2 regions of the Bacillus sp. EB106-04-04-XG123 genome follow, and region 1 is predicted to be linked to the other one. Evidence: a T-box and tRNA genes for the amino acid it is inferred to sense, from the RefSeq annotation. Region 1 holds a T-box; the other holds one or more tRNA genes.

Evidence for each region. A T-box is a leader RNA that pairs with one kind of tRNA and senses whether it is charged. The one in region 1 lies ahead of thrS (threonine--tRNA ligase), so its partner is inferred to be a tRNA-Thr.
Region 2: it encodes a tRNA-Thr, which carries the amino acid that the T-box ahead of thrS (threonine--tRNA ligase) is inferred to sense. The anticodon was not compared.

The regions. Positions count from the first base shown of each region.
Region 1 covers NZ_JBYTDZ010000005.1:179,798-189,558, reverse strand. Annotated here, with positions in the region: gene AC3WTB_RS15910 (LytS/YhcK type 5TM receptor domain-containing protein) at 1-1,447, opposite strand, end outside; gene AC3WTB_RS15905 (HAD family hydrolase) at 1,624-2,403, shown strand; gene AC3WTB_RS15900 (methyl-accepting chemotaxis protein) at 2,456-3,376, opposite strand; gene thrS (threonine--tRNA ligase) at 3,534-5,474, opposite strand; T-box leader at 5,520-5,766, opposite strand; gene ytxC (putative sporulation protein YtxC) at 5,810-6,679, opposite strand; gene AC3WTB_RS15885 (TVP38/TMEM64 family protein) at 6,740-7,378, opposite strand; gene dnaI (primosomal protein DnaI) at 7,412-8,341, opposite strand; gene dnaB (replicative helicase loading/DNA remodeling protein DnaB) at 8,358-9,761, opposite strand, start outside.
Region 2 covers NZ_JBYTDZ010000004.1:7,251-17,011, reverse strand. Annotated here, with positions in the region: gene glmM (phosphoglucosamine mutase) at 1-592, opposite strand, end outside; gene AC3WTB_RS13110 (CdaR family protein) at 617-2,035, opposite strand; gene cdaA (diadenylate cyclase CdaA) at 2,028-2,849, opposite strand; gene rsiW (anti-sigma-W factor RsiW) at 3,068-3,694, opposite strand; gene sigW (RNA polymerase sigma factor SigW) at 3,709-4,272, opposite strand; gene rocF (arginase) at 4,456-5,367, opposite strand; tRNA gene AC3WTB_RS13085 (tRNA-Gln) at 5,504-5,575, opposite strand; tRNA gene AC3WTB_RS13080 (tRNA-Tyr) at 5,580-5,664, opposite strand; tRNA gene AC3WTB_RS13075 (tRNA-Thr) at 5,693-5,765, opposite strand; tRNA gene AC3WTB_RS13070 (tRNA-Val) at 5,769-5,844, opposite strand; tRNA gene AC3WTB_RS13065 (tRNA-Glu) at 5,851-5,925, opposite strand; gene murQ (N-acetylmuramic acid 6-phosphate etherase) at 6,146-7,057, shown strand; gene AC3WTB_RS13055 (MurR/RpiR family transcriptional regulator) at 7,072-7,941, shown strand; gene AC3WTB_RS13050 (PTS transporter subunit EIIC) at 7,938-9,317, shown strand; gene pbp4b (penicillin binding protein PBP4B) at 9,331-9,761, shown strand, end outside.

The DNA.
Region 1 (9,761 bases):
TTTCAACAAGCACCTGAAGCACAAAGGGCGGAATCATCACCTGCTCCAGCTCCTTTTCAATTTGAAAGGTCACATGGTACTTATTTGGAAATCTCGCTTGTTCAAGTGACAAATATGCCTCCACATGCTGAATCTCTTTATGCATCGGAATCAGCAGCTGGCGGGCACCTTGCATATTCGAGCGAAAATAAATACTTAACTGCAACAGCAGCTTCCTTGCCATCTCCACATTGGTTCTGCACAAAACAGAGATGGTATTAATGGCGTTAAATAAAAAGTGCGGGTTCACTTGTGCTTGAAGGGCTTTGATCTCTGCATCTTTTAGCAGGCGGCTTTGGGTTTCCGCCTCTCCAAGCTCAAGCTGTGTGGAAAACAGCATCGCCAAACCTTCTGCAAGCTCCTCTTCCACCCTGCTTAATCCGACCGGAGAATTGAAATACATTTTTAACGTCCCGATCGTTTGACCGTTAGAAGTGAGCGGCAGCACGATTGCGGCTTCAAGAGGGCAATGGGCGACGGAACAATTGATTTCGCCCTTCGAATGTGCCTTCATAATCTTGCCGCTCATCAAGACTTGTTTCGACAACCCCGTAATCAGGCTTTTAGATGGAATATGATGATCTGTTCCATCTCCGACATGCGCTAAAATCTTTTCTGTATCTGTTAAAGAGACCGCATCTGTTTCAGTCAACCGATGAATGATCTCCGCCACACTTTTACAAGACTGTTCATTTAACCCTTGGCGGAAAAAAGGCAGTGTTTGATCGGCGATCAAAAATACACGATGCGTCTGCATCGCCTTTGCCTGCTCTTCTTGCCGAATGACTGACTGTAAAATAGATAAAAAGATAAAGCTGCCGATTCCATTCACAAAAATCATCGGCAAGGCAATGATACTGACTAGCCCCCATGCATCGGCGAATGGCCTTGCAAACAGAAGGATAATGATCATCTGTAATGATTCCATCGCCACACCAAAAAAAGCTGCTTGGCGAGGTGTCACCATTCGATTCCTCCGCTTAAACCTGCTGCCGACATAACCTGCAATGACACCGGCTAAAATGGAAGAAATCGCACAGCTGAGCGCGGTGCTTCCTCCAAGGGAATAGCGATGAATTCCAGCTAAAAGCCCTGCGCCAATCCCTACAAACGGCCCCCCGATCAAACCGCCCATTTCGATCCCCATAATTCTCGTATTTGCGATAGAGCTTGACGAGCCGAGATGATAAGAAAACTCATGATTCATGACAATTTGCTGCTGGATTTCAATTCCTGTGTAATTGCTGATAATGCTAAAAGAAGCAAAAATGAAGACAAGGATTGCCTTTTTCCGAAATCCTTGATTATGTAGCAATAGATTGCGAAAGCCCTTCACATGAGCAAGCACAAATCCTAGAATAACGATGATCCCTACACGCTCGATCATCATGATAATTAAATGAATCAAACCGGCCACCTCAAATGATGTATGTCATATCTACTGTCTTTCTATTCTATCATGTGCGGTCAATGATCAAAGATCTCTCAAATCTTTTCTTTATTGGCCTCTTCTTCTATTGTAAAATGAACATGAGCCTGTCACTTGCAATTGAAGGTAACACATACATAACAAGGGAGAAGATCATGAAAGCCGTATTTTTCGATTTAGATGATACTTTGCTTTGGGACGAAAAAAGCATTCACACAACTTTTCAGGAAACTTGCCGGGAAGCGGAAAAGAAATATGGACTCGATCCAGAATCATTTGAACAGATTGTACGTGAAGAAGCAAGAAAGCTGTACTCTTCCTATGAAACATATGATTATACTGTCATGATCGGCATTAATCCTTTCGAAGGACTGTGGTCCAATTTTAGTGAACCGATTAGCGAAGGCTTTCAAAAGCTGAACGCCATTGCACCAGAATATCGCAAAAACGCTTGGACCAATGGCTTAAGGGCAGCTGGAATTGACGATGAGGCATTTGGACAATATTTGGCTGATTTCTTTGCAGCAGAGCGCAGAAAACGCCCATATGTCTATGATGAAACATACCCTGTTTTAAACCGCCTGAAAGGCAGCTACGAATTGCTCCTTTTAACAAACGGAGATCCTAGCCTTCAAAAGGAAAAACTTGCGGGTGTTCCTGAGCTTGCTCCTTATTTTAACGAGATTGTGATTTCAGGAGATTATGGGAAAGGCAAGCCTGATCCAGGTATCTTTGAGCACTGCCTTCAGCTGTTAAACTTAACAAAAGACGAAGTGATCATGGTTGGAGATAATCCAAAAACAGATATTCTCGGAGCATCTCGTGTAGGTATCCAAACCGTTTGGATCAACCGTCATAGCAAGAAAAATGAAACAGATGTGACGCCTGATTATGAAATCAAAGACTTACATGAATTGTTTGATATATTAAAATAGAACAAAAAAACACCCTTCTCCTGACGAGATTGGGTGTTTTTTATTCACAGAGCTAAATGATTGCTGCTAGACTTTGCGCTTGCCGGTCTAAGCCGCGTGCTGCTTCTCCTACAATGATGAATTCTTCGCTTGCCAGCTTTACAAGATCCCGGTTTGTAAACACGGTTGTCTTTGCCCTGCTTGTTCCGCTGCTGACCTTCTCTACTTCTGTATGGATCGCCTTCACATATTGATCGACCTTGACGATCGCTTCTTTTGAATTTGTCGCAAGCTTTCGAATTTCTGCTGCCACTACACTAAAGCCATTTCCATAGGAACCCGCATGTGCCGCTTCTATTGCCGCATTTAATGCGAGCAGCTGGGTTTGCGAGGATATGCTGTTAATGGTTGCAGCAATGGAGCTGATGGACTCTACCTGCTCCGTTAATCCTTTTAGCAAGCTCATATTTTGATCGGTTTCGTTTGCTATATGATTAAAGGAGGCATTGACACTTTGACTATGCTGAATGCCAACTTCTGCTCGTTCCATTAATTTCGCAGACATCTCCTTTAAGTCTTCTACAACCTGTTTCATCGAGAGTTCTCTCTCCGTAATATCTGTCGCCACTTTCACAACACCCACTACAGTTCCTTCTTCATCTCGAACAGGTGAATATGTCGCTTCAAGCCATAAGCTGCTGCCGTCTTTTGTGACCCGCTGCACTTTTTCCTGAAAGACTTGACCTTCTCTCAAACGCTTCCAAAACATGTGATAGCTTGTGTGTTCTGTAATATGTGGAGGACAAAACTGTCTATGTTTAAGACCGATCATCTCTTCTTTAGAATATCCCATGGCTTTTGCAAAAATATCGTTCACCCATAGAACTTCACCTGCCACATTAAATTCAATCATTGCCAGCGAGTGCTCTAAAGCACGAAGAACAGCTGATTGCTCCAATACTTGTGACGATAAAGTGTTTGTTGTTTGCTTCATCGATTTCATTCCCCCAATTTGTCTCAAACCAATAGTACATACTTACCCTTACTTTTGTACTATCTAAACGTCTCTTTTTAGGAATTGGATCACTATTGGAGAAAGTTTTCCAAAAAGAAAAAAGCCAGTGATCTAAAAAGAATCACTGGCTGCTTCATTATTTTTTCGCTTCTGCTACTGCATGTTTCACAAAGGCTTCAAGATCCATTGTTTCTGAATCTTGTTCCCCATATTTTCTAACATTGACAGCGCCATTTTCTGCTTCTTGATCTCCGACAACAAGCATGTACGGAATCTTTTGCATTTGCGCTTCTCTAATTTTGTATCCGATCTTTTCATCACGGCTGTCAAGCTCTACACGAAGACCTTCAAGCTGTAAACGTTCTTGCACTTTTTTCGCATAGTCTAAATGAACAGACGGTGAAACCGGGATGACTTGGAATTGTACAGGTGCCAGCCATGTTGGCAGCGCTCCTTTGTATTCTTCAATTAAGAAAGCAACGAAGCGTTCCATTGTAGAAACAACACCTCTATGAATGACGACTGGACGATGGTGCTTTCCATCTTCTCCGATATATGTGAGATCGAAGCGTTCTGGAAGTAAGAAATCAAGCTGTACAGTGGATAATGTCTCTTCTTTTCCAAGAGCTGTCTTCACTTGTACATCAAGCTTCGGACCATAAAATGCTGCTTCGCCTTCTGCTTCATAATAATCGTGGCCAAGCTCGTCCATTGCATCCTTCAGCATCGATTGTGCTTTATTCCACATCGCATCGTCATCGAAATACTTCTCAGTATCTTCTGGATCACGGTAAGATAAGCGGAATGTGTAGTCATTCAAGCCAAAGTCTTGATACACTTCTTCAATTAAGCGAACTGTACGGATGAACTCGTCTTTGATTTGATCTGGACGAACAAAGATGTGTGCATCGTTTAATGTCATACCGCGGACACGCTGAAGGCCAGATAAAGCACCTGACATTTCATAGCGGTGCATTGTACCAAGCTCTGCAATACGAATTGGCAATTCGCGATAGCTGTGCGGCTCGTTTTTGTAAATCATCATATGGTGTGGACAGTTCATCGGACGAAGAACAAGATCTTCGTTGTCCATTTCCATCACTGGGAACATGTCTTCTTGATAATGCGCCCAGTGTCCTGATGTTTTATACAACTCAACATTCGCAAGAACTGGTGTATACACATGCTCATAGCCAAGACGCACTTCTTTATCGACAATGTAACGCTCTATGACGCGGCGGATCGTTGCGCCTTTTGGCAGCCAAAGCGGAAGTCCTTGACCAACCTTTTGGGAATTTGCAAACAGCTTCAGCTCTTTTCCAAGCTTACGGTGATCGCGTTCTTTCGCTTCTTCAAGCAGACGTAAATGCTCATTTAAATCTTCTTTGCTGAAGAAAGCTGTTCCGTAAATACGCTGAAGCATTTGGTTGTTACTGTCACCTCTCCAGTATGCACCTGCAAGGCTTAACAGTTTAAACTCTTTGATTTTCCCTGTAGACGGCAAGTGAATCCCGCGGCAGAGGTCAAAGAATTCACCCTGCTCATAAATCGTCACAGCTTCACCTTCTGGAATCGCCTCTAACAGCTCAAGCTTCAACTCATCACCAATCGCTTCAAAGCGCTTTTTCGCTTCTTCTCTTGATACTTCAATTCGCTCAATTGGCAGATTGCTGTTAATGATTTTCTTCATTTCTTTTTCAATCTTTGGCAAGTCTTCAGGTGTGATGGCTACATCGATGTCCACATCGTAGTAGAAGCCATTTTCGATGACAGGACCTACGCCAAACTGAACGTGATGCTCTTTTCCATAAAGGCGTTTGATCGCCTGCGCTAGCAAATGGGCTGTGCTGTGGCGCATAATGTCGAGTGCTTCTTCACTTTTATCTGTGATGATCTCGATTGTTCCACTTTCTAATAGCGGCGTACGCAGATCTATTTCTTTACCGTTCAATTTACCGGCAAGTGCTTTTTTCTTTAGGCCCGGGCTAATTGATGCCGCGATGTCTTCTGTTGTAGCTGTTTTGTCAAACTCCTTGACTGCTCCATCTGGAAATGTAAGTTGAATTTGTTCTGACATCTCTGGTCACTCCTTTTTTTGGCAATATAAAAACCCCGCCCCCTGGAAAGGGACGAGGTTGAATAAACGGAATCGTGGTTCCACCCTTTTTCCCGTACTTGCAGCTTGCTTTTCATAAGCAAATACGGCTTGCGGTTCGATAACGGGAATTCCCGTCAGCCATTACTAAAAAGTTCACAGCTGATGTTCAAAGGTGGTAAAGCAAATGGTCCTCTGCTAGGAAGCTTTCAGCCGCGGCTTCCCTCTCTTTAAGCGGGTGTTCATTTGTTCATGTCCTTATCAATACGGTCTCTGTATGAAGTTACACCGTATTATAAAACGTTTTTTCGTGAAAATCAAGAAAGCTTTTCACTTTTCTTGTCGAAATGGTCATGTACAAATTGAACATTGTGCTCTTGGAAAGAATGAGACGGGAACACCTCGACCCTTTCTTGAAAAATATTTTGAATCGTTTGCACCATCGAGTGACCTGTATCATTTGTAAATAGGTCAATTTTTTGCGGTGCAATGGAGACAAGCGGTGCAATCAGCTGCGAATCAATATACATTGGATGCTCTCTTACAAACTGTCTGTCTATGTATTGTTTTTGATCACGCTCAGAAGCGTAGCGAAATTCCCAAATCACCAGGCGGTCCTGATGCACAACATGTACTTTTTCGAGCCTAGGCTCTCTTGCCATCACATAGTCTCGAAGCGATTGAATGAAGTTTTGATACTCTTGCTCCATTTTGTATTCTTCAATGGACACTTCAACATAGTTCTTCAGCCTTCGATCATACTCTGACAGCCTAAATGTCATAAATGAACCAATTGAAAAAACACCTTGCTGTAAAGAAATTGCCTCAAGCTCCTTTTTTAAAAGGGCTTCTCTTGACGGCTCTTGCTGAATGCCGGGAATATCATCTAAGTCCCCGTTCATGATACTGTGAGCGATGGAAAGAATTTGGTGCTGCTCTTCGGGATCTTTAAATAAATAGGTGTTTTCAAGGATGCTGCGCATGCGCTCATTTTCTTTGCATTCCAAAAAAAAGTGAACCAATAATGGCCGCACAATGTGCTCAAGTGCTTCTTCTGATTCCTTCGCCTCTATGAGAAGCCGGTCTTTCCCTTGTTGAATTGACATGTGATGCCGACTGTCCAAGTGTTCAGCAAGATGTAAAAAAGCGGCGGTATCATATTCATCTTCAAAGATTATTTCAAGCATGTTTGTCCCCCCTAACGACATCTGTTACATATATATGGGGGAAACATAAAAAATAGACGCCTAAAATAAATCAGGCATCTTTCTTTTTAAAATGAGTGGAACGGAGATAAAGATCAAATAAATCAAACAAACAACCACTAAGGCGGCATAATTGCCGCTGACAAAGCTTGAGCCGAGAACATTTAACGCAATTGTACCCGGTATTAAGCCTAAAAAGGTGGCTGCCACAAATGCACGATAATTTGCACGTGAAGCAGCTGCCGCATAGCTGACGAAATCAAAATGAATCGGTGCAATACGCAATAACAAAATATAAAGAAATCCATGCTCCTGAATGCGGGACGTCACCGCTTTCAGCTTTCGGCTGTTTGATTCCGTTTCCTTCTTTTTTGCACGAAAGGTTGAAGCAATCATGAAGGAGCCTGTTGCCCCGGCTGTAGCCCCAATGAGGGCATAAATCGTCCCAAGGACACTGCCGAATGCCAAACCTGCCGCCAAAGAAAAGACTGTAATCGGGACGAGAACAAACGGGCGGAAAAGAGATAAGAAAAGAAAAACAAAGGGAGCCAGTATCCCAAATTGAAGCACCCAATTCTTCACATCTTTCGGCGCGAGCTGAAGATGCTGTTTATTCAGCCACCACAGCGCAGCAGCAAGAATACCAATCACAAGAAAAAGCAGCCATTTTCTTTTGTTCATTTCATTTGCTCCTCCTTCAGGTGACATACGCTTTTATAAATGACGGCGGTTTTCTCCTTCGAGCAAGACCGGCTCTGCTAAATAGAGAATCCGTTCCATTAAACGGGCGGCTTTGACCTCTTCTTTTTCCCCGCGCTGTGAGTACGTAAAGTGATGCTTCAGCTCATTTGGTGAGAAATTAGAAGAGAAAAACGTCGGCAGCTGCTCTGCCATACGGTATTGTAAGATCGTACCGAGCAGCTCATCCCGCACCCAGCTTGTCATCGATTCTGCTCCAATATCATCAAGCATTAAAATCGGGGTGGATTTAACCATATTCAGCTTTTCTTCTAGCGTATGATCAGCTAACGAATTTTTTAACTCTCTCACAAATTCAGGCACGTAAACAAGGAGAGATGGGTATTCTTTCTCCGCTAGCTGCTGCGCAATGGCTGCCAGAATATACGTTTTTCCTACTCCAAATTTTCCGTGTAAATACAAGCCTTTTCCTTTTCCAGTCTCATCATAGCTTTGGAGGAATTGACCTACTTTTTGGATGACCTCTTGTCTTCCCACAACGTTCAGATCAGCGAACGTCGCTTGAAGGACATTTTGCGGAATATACATGCTTTTCATCAGCTCTTGCTGTTTTTTCTGTCTATCGAGCCGCAGCTTGACTGGACAAGGGGAATATTCAATATCAATACTCTGACCTTTGATTACAAGCTTCGGGTGATACCCATCTAAAATGGCATTGACGTTTTCGTCATCTAAGCAGTAAGAGCAACCCTTCGACTGCTGCACATATTCAAAGAGCCGGTTCAAGCTGCGATTGATCATGTCTTCATGTATTTCTTCTTGATGCTTCTGTAAAAAGGCCTTCACATCTTCATCAGATAACACACTTTCTTTAATCTGATTGTATCTCACGCGAAAATCTACTCGTCCTTTTAGCTGTTCAAATGAACGACCGATCGGTTTCATCCCATCTCACCTCACCTTAATGTGCATTGTACTTTTTCATATTTTTAAACTGATCTAACAGTTTTTCTTTTTCTCGTTCGAGGTCTTCTGTAGACAGATTGTCCGTTTGCTCTTTTGCCGGCTGTTCTTTCGTTTCGGTTTCTTTCATCCAGTCAGGCAGTTTCTCTTCCCTGACGACTTTTCCTGAACCGTATGTGCTGCGCTGCTTTTTCTGCTGCGCCCACTCTGTCATTTGTCTGTTCTCTTCTTTGGCAATTTTCATGGCCGCGGCAACGGTTTTGATTTTCTTTCTTACCCAATGAGCGGCGATTTTTTGCATGTATGTTTTCGACAGCTTCATATCTGTTTTGAGTAAGGTATAGTAGATGAGAACATTCATGACACCTGGCTCTAGCTGCTGCTCGAGCATGATATCTTCGACAATTCTTAAGTCGGCATATGTTGGCTCAATGCCATCTGCCATGTCTTTTAGCAGCTCTCTAGGCGAAATATGATCCAGCTTTTCAATCAATTTTGCATCTGGAGTATCCGCTGCCGGCGTCTTTGAAGCATCTTGCCGCAAGTGTCTTGGCTGTTTTTGATCAATCAGCTTTGGCTGTTCGCCTCTGTATTCAATTTGGTACCAGTCTCTTGCTGCTTTTCTCAGCTCTTCTGTTGAGATCATTTGATCCGAACCGCATGCACCTGCTACAATATTTTGCATTTGAAGCGGGGTGATGCCGTATACAACGGCTAACTTCTTAATTGTTTCTTTTACCTGCTTTGTCAAAGCCTTTCTTGGAATCATCATGTCAGACATACCCGCTAACAATAGATCGAAATCAAAGGATTCGTCTGAGAGCGGTGCCGGCTGACTCGATCCAACGGTCACATATTCATAGCCTTGATCAAGCGATGACGCCTGATGAATCTCTTCTGTCATCTTGCGTTCGCCTGGCTGCAACACGTGAAAGACTTCTTCAAACGACCGTGAAATGTTCTTTGCTTCTGCAGGAACACCTGGATAAGAGAAATAATCACGAAGCTGCATATATTTTGCTTTCTCTACACGATGGTACAGCAGGACATTCAGCATACCATCTTGGAAAAATTCATCCGGTCTTAGCGGCGGTACAAGCTCATATGTAAACAGTCTGCCTTCTTCCGTTTCCTGTTCATATGTGCGGAGTAAGCCGATTGCTTCAAGCTTTAAACGTTCCTCAAAAATATCATTTAAATTCGTCTGCAGCATGACCATGAGCTGCCGGTGAGGTGCAGGTTTTCCCCACATACGATTTTGTTCCAGCTCTCCCCACAGCGTCATGTATAAGCTGAAAGCGGACATGCCAATAAGCGGCTGATATAAAAGAGTGATGAGCTGTCTATCGATGTCACCGAGCAATGAAGCGCTTTTGACGACATACGGATCGACGGCTAGCAC
Region 2 (9,761 bases), on a different contig from region 1:
CATCTAAATCTGCAAATAAATGTGTCGCTAGAGAAGAGGTTGCACCGTGTGCACAGTCAAGCGCCACGTGAATACCTGTGAAATCCTCATCCGCTGTCTGCTTCAAGAATTGCAAGTATTTCTGACCGCCTTCAAAATAGTCATTGACCGTTCCAAGATCCGCTCCAACCGGGCGTGGCAATTGATCGACTGGCTGATCCATCAGCTGCTCAATTTCATTCTCCTGTTCATCTGACAGCTTAAAGCCGTCACCGCCGAAGAATTTAATGCCGTTGTCTTGAACTGGATTGTGTGAAGCAGAAATCATGACACCCGCTTCAGCATCCATTGCCTTCGTTAAATAAGACACACCAGGTGTTGAGATCACACCTAGACGCATCACTTCAGCTCCAATTGAAAGTAAGCCTGCAACGAGCGCTCCTTCCAGCATATGACCGGATATACGTGTGTCTCGTCCAACGAGTACCTTTGGACGTTCTTTATCCTTTGTGAGCACATAGCCGCCAAATCTCCCAATTTTAAATGCGAGCTCTGGCGTTAATTCGCTATTTGCTACACCCCTTACACCGTCAGTTCCAAAGTACTTGCCCATGTTTCAATCGCTCCTTTTTTCCATTCAAGAGGACGCTTCGTCCTCTTTTTTATCTTCTTTGACCGGCTGTCTTTGACTTGATTCTTTCTTTGCTTTATCTTGCGTGGATTCTTCTTTACTCTTCTCATCCTGATCATCATCATCAGTTGATTGATCTTTTTGATCCTTTCGATCATTCGTCGACGCCGGCTGATCCTCTGTATCAGTAGAAGTGAGTTTCACTTTGACCTTTGATCTTGATAATGTCCATGTCACATTTTGAGGACCATTCACTTGAACTTTGACCTCATGGGTTCCTTCGTTCAAGTCCCCTGCATTGATATAGGCTTCAACATCTGAAGCCTTTAGTTTATCAATCGCACTCTTCGACCCCTTTGCTGTTAACGTGATCCGTCCAGAAGATGGGCTCACAAAATCAGATGTGAGATCCTTGCTCAAACCCACGACAGAAATCGGTACATTATCGATCTTTTTTTCTTCAGCTGTTGCAACCTTCACTTTGATCTTAACAGTTTCGGGTGATACCTTTTTCACACCATCTGGCAGCGGAATATCGGCATCAATCTCCGTATCATCTTTGATCTTACTTAGGTCCAGCTTGACGCCATCAATAAAATCAAGTGCATCCAGTGCCTTTTGAGAGCCGTACACTGTGACCTCACTCGGGCTTGTCTCAATGCTTGAAATGCTGATCCCTTCTGGCAAGCTGCCCGTCCGCTCAAGTTTAAACGGAACCTTTTTGCTCGGACTCGAGATTGGAACCGTAATATCCACCACGGACGGACTTACTTCGACTGGCAGCTCATTCCCGCTGCTATCATACACAGTGAGCTTCGCTTCTTTTTCAATTTGCTGATCGACATCCTCTAAATTCACAAAAGCTTTAATGACAGAAATTTTGTCGATGACGTCCTTTGATCCAGTAACTGTGACCTTTTTCGGATTCACAATGGGCTGTTCAGGTGAATAGCCGTCTTTGATTTTATTTTGATTATAAAATTCAGTTTCAACAGGAAATTCAGCTGTCGTTTTTTCTTGTATCGTCACAGTCGTCACAGATGGATTAATCGATAGTGTGAGTCCCTTCGATACATCTCTTGCCTTCAGCTCCACTTTATGTGTACCTGTCGATAAGTTCTGCATGTCTGCGTAAATTTCAAAATTCTTTGTTTGTCTTGCTGTTTTCACAGCACTTGTTGATCCTTTAATCGTGACATTGACTGTCTGCGGCACACCGGTGACAACGTATTTCTCGTCATCATAATACGCTTTAACAGGAATGTCAGTTAAAGTTGCTTCATCTGTCGTCGATGTTGGGAAAAAGGATTCACCGATTTTTTTCGGCGTGGGCGCTTGCGCTGAATTGACTGCACCATACAGCAATAAAGCGAAGACCAATGCAAGAAGCTTAACGGCCCAGCGATTATTCAAAATCTTATCCATTTTTCTTGCCCCTCCAATACCATTTGGTCGAGGAAGCATCTTTGCTGTTCTTACTAAATTCAGCAATCAGCATTTCTTCAAGCGCTTCTTCTGTCAATTCTCGGTGAAGATCACCATTCCTTGCGACAGAAATGCCGCCAGTTTCCTCAGAAACGATGACAGTTAAGCTGTCTGTCACTTCACTAATTCCGACTGCCGCCCTATGACGCGTCCCAAGCTCCTTAGAGATAAAAGGGCTTTCTGACAGCGGTAAATAGCAAGCTGCAGCTGCAATCTCATCCCGCTTCATAATGACAGCACCGTCATGAAGCGGTGTATTCGGAATGAAAATATTAATGAGCAGCTCTGAACTCACCTTTGCATTCAAAGGAATTCCTGTCTCTATGTAATCATTCATTCCGGTATCGCGCTCAATTGTCAGCAGCGCGCCGATTCTGCGTTTCGCCATATAGTTAATTGCTTTTGTAATTGCCTCGATCGTTTTCTGCTGCTGTTCCTCTACAGGTGTCCCGCTTCTTGAGAAGAAACGGCCGCGCCCAAGCTGCTCAAGCGCTCTCCTTAGCTCTGGCTGAAAAATAATAATGATCGCAAGGAATCCCCACGTAATCGCTTGATCCATCAGCCATTGAAGTGTGTTAAGACCGAGATACGCACTTCCCATCCTGACGAGAACAATGACCACAATTCCCTTTAAAAGCTGAACCGCTTTTGTTCCGCGGATGACCATCATTAATTTATATATCACATACCAAACAACGAGAATATCAACAGCATTACCGAGGTACTGCAAAAAAGGAATATCCCCTAAAGCCATTTCCTCGTCCTCCAGAATTTTCAGTTATTCTTCGTTTGATGCATTTTTTTAATATAAAAAGAGCCTATGTATCAATACATAGCGTGGCTATTATACCACATTTTGTTTCAGCAAGGAAAATAGTTGCCATATCTGGCTGACTTGTTAGTATGCGTGAATCTCACCAATGTATAGAAAAAAGAGCAGCCCCCTTAGAGACTGCTCTTAAGCCGATTGAGTTACTTTTGCTCCTCTGGCCCAATGACCCGCATTACGTTTTGTGCTGTTGATTTCATTTTGTACCAGATCCAATCAAACACTTCATTAATTTCATTAATTTGACCAGTGACTTGTCCGGCAGAAGCAGTCAACTGTTCCCCATTGACGACGGTGACATTTCCATCAACCTTGCCTTCTACAATCAACTTGCCATTTTTGACAGTGACATCACCCTTTACGGTTTCCCCTTTAGGTACGGTCACTGTATCATTTTCAACGACGAGATTCGGCTGCTTTGACACACTGAAATTATGATCGGTATTCCAGCTCGTGAACAGACTACCTCCCATTAAAATGAGAAAGAGGGCAGCGGCTACCATCAGCGGGTGAGCTTTGATCCATCTTTGAACCGACACACGCTTTTTCTCCTTTGGAAGACCTGCCATCACCTTTGCAGTGAAATCAGATGGTGCTTCTATATGAGATGTACTCTGCACTAGCGCGATGGATTTCTCAATTTGTTGAAAATGAGTACGGCACTCCTCACACGATTGCAGATGGCTTTTTAATTCTTTTTCGTCTTGGGGCTCAATGTCCCCGTCTAAATACTGATGCATAAGCTGGACGATTCTATCCTGACAGCTCATCAAAATCACCTCACTCAAAGGTCTCTCAACTGTTTCCGGAGAGCCTCTCTACCCCTGTGTATTCTCGTTTTCACCGTACCAACTGGTATATTCAGAATCTCACTAATCTCTTTTAACGAGAGTTCATCAATATACTTTAATACGATGACCGAACGATATTTGTCGGGTAATCTTAGAATTTTTTGCTGAATGGTACTCGATAATTCAAGAGACACCACCTCATCCTCTGGCAAAATGCCATCAGCAGCAATTTGAGAATACATATTTAATCCTTCTGTTCCTGCCACCTCTGCATCTAAATAGTAATCCGGCTTTTTTTTGCGAATACGGTCGATGGTCAGGTTGGTTGCAATGCGGTACAGCCACGTGGAAAACTTACGATTCACATCAAAGCTTTCGATATTCACATAAGCACGAATAAACGCCTCCTGCGCAATATCCTCCGCTTCATGTGCATTCCCAAGCATACGGTAGCACAGCTGATAAATTTTGTCTTTATACAGGTCTACGATGTCTGCAAATGCGTTCTGGTCGCCTTTTTTCACTTGCTTAATTCTCTTTTTAATCATTGTGTCCATAGTATATTCAACCTCTGCCTTCACCGGTCTTTATGTATACGAACCTCTTTCCAAAAGGTTTCATTCTCCTCTAAAAAATAGTGTAACAAATTTTTGACAGTGTGTTACGCTTATCAACCGGTAAAAACCTTAACATATCCTTAAATTTTCCCAAAACAAAAAAGAACGGGAACAAGTCCCGCTCTACAATAGCTTTTCACCCATTAACGATCCAATTAATGCCACAGCCGCTTCTGCTGTTTTGTTTTTCTCATCTAAAACCGGATTTACTTCAACAAATTCAGCAGACGTTAAAATACCCGCCTCCTCTAAAAGCTCCATTGCAAGATGACTCTCCCGGTAACTAATGCCGCCTGCTACCGGAGTGCCTACACCAGGGCATTCCGCTGGGTCTAGCCCGTCTAAATCAAGCGAGAGATGGACACCATCTGTTCTTTCCTTTAGATAAGCAATAGCTTCCTCCATCACCCTTGTCATCCCTAAACGATCAATTTCATGCATCGTATAGACTTTAATGCCTTTCTCTCGAATCAATGCCCGCTCTCCTTCATCTAAAGATCGAGCACCAATTATAACGACATTTTCAGGTTTCAATTTAGGTGAATAACCGCCAATGTTCGTTAAATCTGCATGCCCAAAACCGAGACTGACAGCAAGCGGCATGCCATGAATATTTCCAGAAGGAGAGGTTTCCTCCGTATTCAAATCCCCGTGTGCATCATACCAAATGACTCCTAAGTTTTCATAATGCTTGGCTACCCCAGCAAGTGTGCCAATCGCAATACTGTGATCACCACCTAAAATGAGCGGAAACGAACCTGATTGCACAATACTGTCAACCTTCTCAGCAAGCAGCTGATTCGCACCAGCATTCTCCGTTAAATTTTTCAGCTTTTCACTTGTATATAAACCTTTCTCATCATCTCTTTGTTCAACTGGAATATCTCCGAGATCCTCCACATCAAATGAGAGCGTTTCCAATTTTTCTTTTACGCCTGCACAACGAATCGCACTCGGCCCCATATCGACGCCCCTTCTCGTTTGCCCCAAGTCCATCGGAACTCCAACAATCGTGACCTTCTTTTGCTCTCCCATATGTACATCCCCTTTCCGTTCATGCTTATATTTTACTTTCTTGATGCCTTCTGACTCAACTCGACAACATTTTGAATAGTTATACATTCTCTCTGCCAACATAAAAAAAGACACCTTTTTGAAAAAGGTGTCTTAACTGGGCTAGCTGGATTCGAACCAACGCATGACGGAGTCAAAGTCCGTTGCCTTACCGCTTGGCTATAGCCCAAAAATGGTGGAGGGGGACGGATTCGAACCGCCGAACCCGGAGGGAGCGGATTTACAGTCCGCCGCGTTTAGCCACTTCGCTACCCCTCCACATATGGAATTGATAAAGAAAAAACAGTGCCGGCAAGAGGACTTGAACCCCCAACCTACTGATTACAAGTCAGTTGCTCTACCAGTTGAGCTACACCGGCATATGGTGGAGGATGACGGGCTCGAACCGCCGACCCTCTGCTTGTAAGGCAGATGCTCTCCCAGCTGAGCTAATCCTCCACATCATGGTGACCCGTACGGGATTCGAACCCGTGTTACCGCCGTGAAAGGGCGGTGTCTTAACCGCTTGACCAACGGGCCAGTTTGTCAAGTTTGTTGTTTCCGTGAAGCTGACAAAAGTTATTATATACAGGTTGTCCCCCTTTTGTAAAGGGGATTTTTATTTTTTTTATTTTCTAACTATTTACTCCCTATTTATTCAACATTTCGACTGAAATATAATTTCAATATTCAAATATAATATTGAAATTTCATATCATACTCAATATACTGAAAATGAAGAAATAAGGAGGTATGTCACATGCAGCCATCTCAACTGCGTTCTTTGACAACAGAATCAAGAAACCCCAACACAATGGGAATTTCTCAAGCAGATCCGCTTGAAATACTCCAGATGATTAATAAAGAAGATATGAAGGTCGCTCAAGCAGTCAACCTTGTACTTCCCCATGTCAAAACAGCAAGTGACTTTGCCTATGAATCCATCTCAAATGGAGGCAGACTCGTTTATTTAGGCGCCGGAACAAGCGGCAGAATTGGCGTAATGGATGCTGTCGAATGTCCCCCAACCTATAGCGTCTCACCTGATGTCATTGTAGGCATCATGGCAGGCGGAGACTCAGCTTTTTCTCAAGCTGCCGAAGATGTGGAAGATAGTGAAGAAGCCGGCAAACAGGATTTAGTACACATCCACCTGACATCAAAAGATACAGTCGTCGGAATTGCCGCAAGCGGTAGGACCCCTTATATCATCGGCGCTTTAAACTATGCAAAGTCAATTGGAGCTAAAACAGTAGCACTCAGCTGCAATGAACAAGCAGAAATTAGCGAGCTTGCAGATTGCGCCATTGAGGTCATTGTAGGACCAGAGGCCATTACTGGGTCAACAAGAATGAAAGCCGCATCCGCTCATAAAATGATTTTAAATATGCTTTCCACCTCAGTCATGGTCAGACAAGGCAAAGTATATGAAAACCTGATGGTTGATGTAAAAGTCAGCAATCATAAATTAAAAGAACGCGCCATCACCATCATTCAACATGTGACAAATGCTTCCTACGAACAAGCCGTAAAGACTCTCGAAGCAGCAGACTTAGAAGTCAAAACTGCCATCGTCATGCTCCAAACAAACACAGACAAGAAAACAGCCAAAGATTTACTGAGCAAAACGAATGGCCACATCGACAAAGCGATCTCACGTTATCAATCCTAAAGGAGGCAGAGCTCATGTCAGCAGGTGGACTTACCCTACTACACACAATCAAATCAAAGCTCCCCCAATCTGAAAAAATCATTGCAGACTATATCCTTGCCCATCCTGACAAAGTCATTAAAAGTACAGTACACGAAATCAGTCAGGCAGCCGGCGCAAGCAGCTCTGCAGTCATCCGTCTTTGTAAATCTCTCGGGCTGGATGGCTATCAAGATTTAAAAATGCGGATCGCTGGAGACTTGATGCATGACGATAAACAAGGCTACAGAGATATCGAACAAGATGAACCGCTTCAATCCATTATTCAAAAAACAGCAGGAAACTCGATTCAATCGATTAAGGACACCGCTTCTATTTTAAATGCAGATGCTTTAGAAAAGGCTGTTCAATTACTGCTGAATGCAAACCAAATTCATTTTATCGGTGTTGGTGCATCTGGCATCGTCGCAGCTGATGCCCAGCAGAAATTTCTCAGAATTAACTATGCAGCGACAGCCTTCACTGACATGCACATTGCATCTACGGTCATTGCAAATGCAGGAGAGAATGACATTGTGTTTGGTATCTCCTTTTCAGGAGAAACGTTAGACATCATTCAAGCCCTTCAGCTCGCAAAAGACAACCAAGTGAAAACCATTGCTTTAACACATCCAGGTCATACTAGCGTTTCTGCTTTATGTGATGTTCACCTATCGACGTCCGGTTCCAATGAAGCACCTTTTCGCAGTGCTGCCACTTCCTCTAGAATGGCACAGCTCTACTTAATTGATGTCTTGTTCCTCAGTTTAGCTTCTCGTCAATATGAAGAGACAGCGCAATATATTGACAAGACAAGGCATGCCATCCGCTCCATGAAACGAAAAACAAAGGGGGATTCAACATGAGTCATCAAAAGAAATATCAGCAGTTGGCGAAAGACATTCTTTCACTCTGTGGTGGTTCTGAAAATATCTCTTCCCATACACATTGTATGACACGTCTTCGAATTACACCGATCGATAATGAAAAAGTTCACATCACAGCAATCAAAGAACTCGATGGCGTTATTGGCGTCGTCGAAGCAGAAACGCTTCAAATCATTTTAGGTACCGGTGTTGTCAACCAAGTATCAAGTGCGTTTGAACAGCTTCTAAATGCGTCTGGCTCTTATGATTTAAACAACGAAGCACAAAAAAACAAGCAAGCCATTTCACAAAAAAACCGCACACCGTTCAAGCTGTTCTTACGGCGGATTGCCAGCATTTTCATTCCAATCATTCCGGCACTTGTTGCTTCAGGGCTTATTACTGGGATTACAAAAGCGATCGTGCAAGCAGGCTGGCTTGACGAAAAATCTCAAGCCGCAGTTATTTTAACAGTTATAGGTTCTGGCCTTTTCGCCTACCTAGGGATATTAGTCGGAACAAACGCCGCAAAGGAATTTGGAGGCTCTCCTGCATTAGGCGCATTAGCTGGTATTCTCATTATTAACCCAGCCTCCGCAGACATTATGTTATTTGGCACAAATATTCTACCAGGCAGAGGCGGACTCATCGGTGTTCTTCTAGCCGCCATCTTTATGGCACTTGTGGAAACCCGAATTAGACGCTTCGTCCCGCAATCTCTTGATATCATCGTCACACCAACCATCACACTACTCATTACAGGCATTTTCACATATGTTGTCTTCATGCCAGTCGGCGGATTTATATCTGATGCCATCACCTCAGGACTGACTTACTTATTAAATATGGGCGGAATCTTCGCAGGATTTGTTCTTGGTGCGACCTTCCTTCCACTTGTTGTAACAGGACTTCATCAAGGGCTGACACCGATTCATATGGAACTCATCAATTCAATTGGAGATGACCCGCTTCTGCCAATTCTCGCTATGGGCGGTGCAGGACAGGTAGGCGCTGCATTCGCCATATATATGAAAACAAAAAAGAAAAAGCTCAAAAGAGCCATTGCTGGTGGACTTCCTTCTGGGATGCTGGGCATTGGTGAACCACTCATTTTTGGTGTCACACTCCCGCTAGGACGACCATTTCTCACCGCTTGTCTTGGTGCAGGAATCGGCGGCGCTTTTCAAGCCTACTTCCAAATCGCGACGAAAGCCATCGGTGTATCTGGTCTTCCATTAACCTTTATTGTTCACACACATCAAATGCTTCTTTACTTAATTGGACTATTTATCGCATATGTTGCTGGATTTTTCTTCACATACTTATTTGGATTTCATGATGATATGGCTGTTGAATTCGAGGATCACAATCAATAAGGAGGTCTAGACCTTGAAGAAATGTTTTCTCTTGATCACATGTCTGCTCATGCTCCTTGGGTTACCAGTACAAACATTTGCAACTAGCTCCCATCCTGTATCGTCTTTGTCTAAAACAGCACCTGAAGAATATCCCGTCTTAAAAAAAGCAAAACGACCGGAACAAGTAGGTTTTTCTTCCAGGCAGCTGAGGAAGGTTGATCAAATGATTCAAAATGACATCAAAGCAGGATTTCCAGGAGCCGCTCTCATCATTATCAAGGACGGAAAGATCGTCCATCAAAAAGCCTATGGCTACCGGCAAAAATACGATGGTACAACAGCGCTCAAATCATATAAAAAAATGAAAAAGGATACACTATTCGATTTGGCATCCAATACAAAAATGTATGCGACCAACTATGCCCTGCAAAAGCTTGTCTACGAGAAAAAACTTGATGTCAA